Regions from separate parts of the Arthrobacter sp. Y3221048 genome, predicted to be linked through region 2. Evidence: riboswitches for the same ligand, from Rfam matches in the RefSeq annotation. Region 2 holds a riboswitch; the other holds the start of a gene.
The links. A riboswitch is a leader RNA that binds a small molecule or an ion and turns the genes downstream of it on or off. The one in region 2 is predicted to bind thiamine pyrophosphate.

Region 1: it holds a riboswitch for thiamine pyrophosphate, as region 2 does, so the genes downstream of both, AC5RVS_RS05855 (ECF transporter S component) here and AC5RVS_RS04015 (NtaA/DmoA family FMN-dependent monooxygenase) in region 2, are expected to answer to the same signal.

Annotation. Positions count from the first base shown of each region.
Region 1 is NZ_JBNHHX010000002.1:261,390-264,806, forward strand. Features, by position in the region: gene AC5RVS_RS05830 (Na+/H+ antiporter subunit D) at 1-58, shown strand, start outside; gene AC5RVS_RS05835 (Na+/H+ antiporter subunit E) at 55-615, shown strand; gene AC5RVS_RS05840 (MrpF/PhaF family protein) at 612-896, shown strand; gene mnhG (monovalent cation/H(+) antiporter subunit G) at 886-1,410, shown strand; gene AC5RVS_RS05850 (DUF4235 domain-containing protein) at 1,561-1,821, opposite strand; TPP riboswitch at 1,992-2,125, shown strand; gene AC5RVS_RS05855 (ECF transporter S component) at 2,169-2,789, shown strand; gene AC5RVS_RS05860 (ABC transporter ATP-binding protein) at 2,798-3,417, shown strand, end outside.
Region 2 is NZ_JBNHHX010000001.1:851,976-855,392, forward strand. Features, by position in the region: gene AC5RVS_RS04010 (oxidoreductase) at 1-238, shown strand, start outside; gene AC5RVS_RS04015 (NtaA/DmoA family FMN-dependent monooxygenase) at 257-1,630, opposite strand; TPP riboswitch at 1,661-1,770, opposite strand; gene scpC (succinyl-CoA:acetate CoA-transferase ScpC) at 1,838-3,358, opposite strand.

The DNA of each region.
Region 1 (3,417 bases), on a different contig from region 2:
CACCCCCTACATCGAGGCCGTCCTGGGTGAGGGCGCCCTGCAGGAGGGGGGCCAATGAGGAAACCGCGCATCTCCATCTGGGTCGAGCTGCCGCTGCTGGCTTGGCTGGTCATCCTCTGGGGCTCCCTGTGGCAGGATTTCAGTCCCGGCAACCTGATTTTCGGCCTGCTGATCGCGCTGGTCATCGTGAACCTGTTCTACCTGCCGCCGGTCGAACTCAGCGGACGCTTCAATCCGCTGGCGGCGCTGGTGTTCGCCGTCACGTTCGTGTGGCAGGTGGCGGTGGCGAGCGTCGAAGTCCTGTGGCTGGCCCTGACCCGCGGCCCGACGCTGCGCAACGCGGTGGTGGCGGTCCGGCTGCGAAGCCATTCCGACCTGCTGGTGACTGCCACCGGGCATGCCATTTCGCTGATCCCCGGCAGCTTCGTGGTGGATGTGGACCGCTCGACGTCCACTCTTTACCTGCACGTGATCGACGTGGCCACCGAGGAGGCCGCCGAACGTTTCCGGGCAGACGTGCGGCGGATCGAGGCGGGACTGATCCGGATGATGGGCACGAAGGAAGAACTGGCAATGGTCAAGGCCGAAGGTACCGGCAGGGGAGGTGCAGTGTGAACGGGGAAGTCATTCCGGTTGCCCAAGTCGTCGTGAGCGCAGTGCTGGGCGTGGCCGCGGTGCTGTCGCTGATCCGCCTCGCCCGCGGCCCCTCGCTGCTGGACCGGCTGCTGGCCATTGACGTGCTGCTGGCGATTGTCTGCGCCGGACTCATCGTGGACATGGCCGCCGGCGGCCACATGAACAACCTGACGCTGGTCGTTGTCATTTGCCTTGTCGGTTTCATCGGCTCGGTCGCCGTGGCTCGTTTCGTGACGGACGGGCGGCCCCGTGAACACTGACCTGATACTCGACATCGCGACCGCCGTCTGCCTGATCGCCGGCGCGGGGATGTCCCTGGCCGCGGCCATCGGCCTGCTGCGGTTTCCGGACCTGCTATCCCGGATGCACGCCGCCACGAAGCCGCAGGTCTTCGGCCTGCTGCTGCTGCTGACGGCAATGGCCCTGCAGTTGCGCAGCTGGACGGCGGTGCCCTTGCTCCTCATAGCCTGGCTGTTCCAGTTGCTCACCGTGCCGGTTTCCGCCCACATGGTGGGCCGGGCCGGATACCGAACCAAGCACCTGCGCAAGGAAATCCTCAGCGTGGACGACCTCGACGCGGTGGTGGAGGCAGCGGCCGAGGAGGATTCCGAGGTGGCATCCGACGACGTCGCGCCTTCCAGCGCCGACGCCGGCAGCGGTGATGTTCCCGGCGGCCAGCACGCCGGCGAGCCGGGGGAGCGGCGTACCGCGGCGGCGGCCGCTGGTCCCGGGCGGAACGACCAGGACGACGCCGGGCCGGCGGACCAAAAATAACCCGCGGACAAAAGATAACCCGCGGACAAAAAATAACCCGCGAACAAAAAAATGCCGGTCCGGCGGCGGCTGCCGGCGGACCGGGACCAGAAGCGCGATGGGGGACGGGACCGCGGCCCCGTCCCCCATCGGACTCCCTCAAGGGACCGCTTAGACCATTTCCCGCGTCTTGTCGTAGCGGATGACCGCCTTGGCGGTGGCGCGTTTGGTCAGCACCTGGATCACGCGCGCCACGGTGCCGGACACCACGGCGAAGGCGACCGCCGACCGCAGGCTGTTCTCCAGGTCATCGTCGCTCTTCGGCGCATCTTTTCCGGTGACTCTCTTCCAGACGAACCCCAGCAGCTGGCTGGCTGCCAGGCCCGCGCCGATACTCACCAGTGTGCCCAAGAGCCTCAACACAACGTTCATGCCCGCTCCCTTCCGGGGCCGCGGCCCCGTCTCAACTGCTGTTCCGGTTCCCAGCCTACTGCCCGGCACCCGCCCGGGCCGTAAGCCGTCGTGCATTTTCCAAGGGTCTGAAGCCCGAATCGCCCGCCGCTGCGGGCAAGTGTAGACTGGTGCGTGCTGCTAGACAGCACCTATGACGACAGGGGAGCGTCCGACCGGCCGGTACACACCGGAGACCGGGAGGGACGCTGAGAGTGCGGATGAACCGCAGACCCTCGAACCTGCTCCGGTTAGTACCGGCGAAGGGAGTCGAGTTCTCGGGGCGCGCCGCATGGCCGCCCTCCCCTCCTGCAACCAGGAGGATCCCAGTGAGTACCGTTTCGAATGCACCCGCCACGCCTACCCCTGCCCGGAAGCCGCGCTACGGCTGGCGGGTGGTGGACATCGTCGTGGCCTCGGTGGTCGCCGTGGCCGTCGGCGTCATCTTCTGGGCCTGGTCGGCGGGCTGGCCGCTGATCGAGGGCCTGACCCTTGCCTTCCCGCCTTCGGCCGGACTGTACACCGGCGGCTGGCTGATGGCCGGCGTGCTGGGCGGGCTGATCATCCGCAAGCCCGGCGCCGCCATCTACTGCGAGATGCTGGCCGCCATTGTCTCCGCGCTGCTGGGCACGAGCTTCGGCATGACCGTCCTGGTCTCCGGCCTGATCCAGGGGCTGGGGGCCGAGATCGTCTTCCTGCTCTTCCTGTACCGCAAGTTCAACCTCGGCGTGGCGCTGCTGGCCGGCCTGGGCGCAGGCCTGGCGCTGTCCATCAGCGAGAACATCCTCTACAACATGCTGTGGGCCGCCGAGTGGCAACTGGCCTACGTGGGCTTCGCGGCCGTGTCCGGCGTCGTGATTGCCGGGCTGCTGCCGTGGCTGGCGGTCAGGGGGCTGGCGAAGACGGGCGTGCTGTCCTCCTTCGCCGCGGGACGCTCGGCCGACGTCTGAGCCGTTCCATGGGAGAGCAGAGTACGACGGCGGTGCCCGGACCTGTGCCGGTCCTCGCCGAAGGGTGGGGCTGGCGGCACGCTGGCCGCAAGGACCCGGCGGTGCGCGGGGCCAGTTTCAGCATCGCCCCGGGCGAACGGGTACTGCTGCTGGGCGCCTCCGGGGCCGGCAAGTCCACGCTGCTGCACGCCCTGGCGGGCGTGCTCGGCGACGAGGGCGAGGGCGAGGAGACCGGCCGGCTCACCGTGGCGGGTGTGCGTCCCTCCGAGGCCCGCGGCCGGGCCGGCCTCGTGCTGCAGGATCCGGAGAGCCAGCTGGTGCTGGCCCGGGTTGGCGACGAGGTGGCCTTCGGCGCGGAGAACCTGTCGCTGCCGCGCGCGCAGATCTGGGACAGGGTCCGCGAATCCCTGGCCGATGTCGGCCTGGCGGTACCGCTGGATCACCCTACCTCGGCGCTGTCCGGGGGTCAGAAGCAGCGGCTGGCGCTGGCCTCCGTCCTGGCCATGCGGCCGGGGCTGCTGCTGCTGGACGAGCCGACCGCGAACCTGGACCCGGACGGCGTGCAGGAAGTACGCGACGCCGTGGCCCGGGTGCTGGACCGCACCGGCGCCACCCTGGTGGTGGTCGA
Region 2 (3,417 bases):
AGGGACGGCCTACGCGCAGCAGGCGGAGAGCGCGGCACGGGCGATTGCCGGGGCCTACACGGAACGCACGGGAACGCGGCCGGACGTTGTTGGCCGCCGCATCGCCCGGGTGGCGGCCGCCCGGCGCACGCGCAGCCGGTACCCGGTCGGCAGAGGCGCGCGGACGATCATGGGCGCTCGCCGGCTGCTGCCCGACCGGGTCTTCGACGCCGTGCTCGCCAGGGTCTACCAGCGCTGAACCGCCGCGGAAGGGCTGCTAAGACGCGACGGAGCGACTGCCTTCCACGGAAACTCCCAGGTGATCGCGCAGGGTGCGTCCCGAATATGAGGTCCGGAACCGGCCTCGGGCCTGCAGCTCCGGCACCACGCCGTTGACGAACTCTTCGAGCGAGGACGGGTAGAGGGCCGACATGATCACGAAACCGTCAGCCGCCTCGGAGTCGTAGAGTTCGCACAAGTAGTCGGCGATTTCCGCCGGATCGCCCACGGGCTGGGGGTGCAGTTGGTTCATGGCCTGCGCCGTCGCCAGTTCGCGGACGGTCATCGATTTCCGGCGGGCTGCCGCCAGGAGCATTTGTTCAAAGCCCTCGCTGCCCGTGGCCCCGCGATGGGCCAGCAGCAACTCCTCGGCGCTGCCGTCCGGCTTCAGGTCCTCCCGGGCCGCGTGAAGGAGCCGGCCCAATTTCGTCAGAACGTCCTCCTCATCAAGCGCCGTCTCCAGGCCCACTACGGCTTGGCGGGCGGCGGCGGGAGTGGCACCGGTGATCGGCTGGACGGCCGGGAGCACGGCCAGCCGATCCGGATTCCGTCCGGCGACGGCGGCGCGGGCCCGCAGTTCGGTCCGCACCGCGCGCATGGCGTCCGGAGTGTCGGCGACGGCGAACACGACCTCGGCCCAGCGGGCGGCGAACTCCATGCCGCGCGGGGAGGATCCGGCCTGCATGAGTACCGGCCTTCCCTGCGGACTGCGCGGCAGGGTGAGCGGACCGCGGCTCAGCGGACGGTCGTCGCCGCCGGACCGGGACCGTTCGGGTATCCGGTGGACACGCTCCGGATCCGCAAACCGGCGTCCCGGCGCGTCCAGTGTCAGCGCCCCGGGCTCCCAGGTTTCCCACAGGTCCACTACGGCCTGGACGACGTCGTCGGCCCGGTCGTAACGCTCCGCCTTGGGCGGGATGGAGGCCAGGCCGAAGTTGGCGGCCTCGGCGTCGGTGGTGGACGTGACGATGTTCCAGGCGACCCGGCCGCCGGAGAGGTGATCCAGCGAGAGCAGCTTCCGGGCGATGGTGTAGGCCGGGGTGAAGGTCGTGGAGATGGTGGCGGCCAGCCCCAGGTGCCGGGTCGCCCCGGCAACGAGTGACAGGGTGACCAAAGGGTCGAGATAGATGGCGCCCTTGCCGCCCGTGACCAGCGTGGTGGCGAAGTCGCCCTCGTTGTCCTCCGGGACGGCCAGCGCGTCGGGCAGGAACAGCATGTCGAAGCAGCCTCGTTCCAGCGTCCTGCCCAGATCGAGATAAAACTCCGCGCTCAGCCAGTCCCGCCGGGAGAGCGGATGCCGCCAGTTCTCCGAATACTGGCTGGTCGGCGGGTTGACCATCGCCACCAGGTGCATGCCGTCGGATGTCTGCATTGTCGCGCCCTTCTGTTGAGTGAACAGGGCACGGGTGTGAGGGTTGCTCCCTGCGCTGGCATGATCCAGATCAGGTTCAACGGTCGAAACTTGAGAAGCTTCCTCTCAGCCCGGCTCACCGGACTCCCGTGTACAAGCCAGCAGCCTACCGGCAGCCGCACCGGGCGGCGAAAGGCCGCCGGCACGACGGCGTCATACTCCCAGCCGTTACTGCTGTGCCGGGAGCATGCTGCCGGTTTCCACGAAGCGCTGGTGCCAGGACAAGGCCTCACCGAGCAGGTGCGGGGTGTGCTTGCCGAAGCTGTCCCGGCAGGCACGATCAAAGTAGTCCTGCAGCATCGGCCGGTAGTCCGGGTGGGCGCAGGTCTCGATGATCTTGCGCGCCCGTTGCTTCGGCGCGAGGCCGCGCAGGTCGGCCAGACCCTGCTCCGTGATCACGATCATCGTGTCGTGCTCGGTGTGGTCGACGTGGCTGGCCATCGGCACGATGCTGGAGACCTTCCCGCCCTTGGCCATGCTGGGGGACATGAAGACGGACAGGTAGCTGTTCCGGGCGAAGTCGCCGGAGCCGCCGATGCCGTTCATCACCTTGGTGCCGGCAACGTGGGTGGAGTTGATGTTGCCGTAGATGTCCGCTTCGATCATCCCGTTGAGCGAGATGCAGCCCAGCCGGCGGACCAGTTCGGGGTGGTTGGAGATCTCCTGGGTGCGCAGGATGATGCGCTCGCGGTAGTAGTCGACGTTCGCGTTGAACTCCTCCAAACCGGTGCGGCTGAGCGAGAAGGACGTGGCGGAGGCCATGCGCAGCACGCCCTCCTTGAGCAGCTGCAGCATGCCGTCCTGGATGACCTCGGTGTAGGCGGTCAGGCCGCGGTAGCCGCCGGCCGCCAGGCCTTCCAGCACTGCGTTGGGGATATTACCGACCCCGGACTGCAACGGGAGCAGCTGCTCGGTCAGGCGCCCGCGCCGGACCTCGTGGTCCAGGAACTCCAGCAGGTGGCCCGCGATTTGCTGCGAGTTTTCATCGGGCGGGTTGAAGGGGGAGTTCCGGTCGGGCGCGTCGGTATGCACGATGGCCACGATCTTGTCCGGATCCACCTCCAGGTAGGGCTCACCGATCCGGTCGTCCGGATTCACGAGCGGGATGGGTTTGCGCTCCGGCGGCAGGGCGGTGCCGTGGTAGACGTCGTGCATGCCTTCGAGGCCGAGCGGCTGGGCGTTGTTGATTTCCACGATGACCCGGCTGGCCTCCCGGAGCCAGGTCATGTTGTTGCCCACCGAGGTGGACGGGATCAGCCGTCCATCCTCGAGCACGCCCACGGCCTCGACCACGGCCAGGTCGACGTCGCCGAAAAAGCCGAACCAGGTGTGCTGGGCGACGTGGCTAAGGTGCATGTCGATGTAGTCCAGCTCGCCGGCATTGATCCGTTCGCGCAGCGCCGGGTCCGACTGGTAGGGCAGCCGCAGCTGCATCCCGTCGACCTTGGCGAGGGCGCCGTCGAGCTCGGGGGCCGTTGAGGCGCCGGTCAGCACGCGGATCTTGAACTGCTCCCCGGCCGCATGCGCGGTTTCCATCCGCGCCGCCAGCGCCTGCGGCACGGCCTTCGGATAACCGGCCCCGGTGAAGCCGCTCATGGCCACCGTCATGCCGGGTTTGATCAGTTCAGCCGCCTGCTCCGCGGACATCACGCGCTCGAGCAGGCGGGCGTTGCGAATGCGGTCTTGCATCGTGCCCCTTCGTCTGGATCTCCCCTTCCACTCTAGGGGTCGGGCGCGGGCGCCGGGGC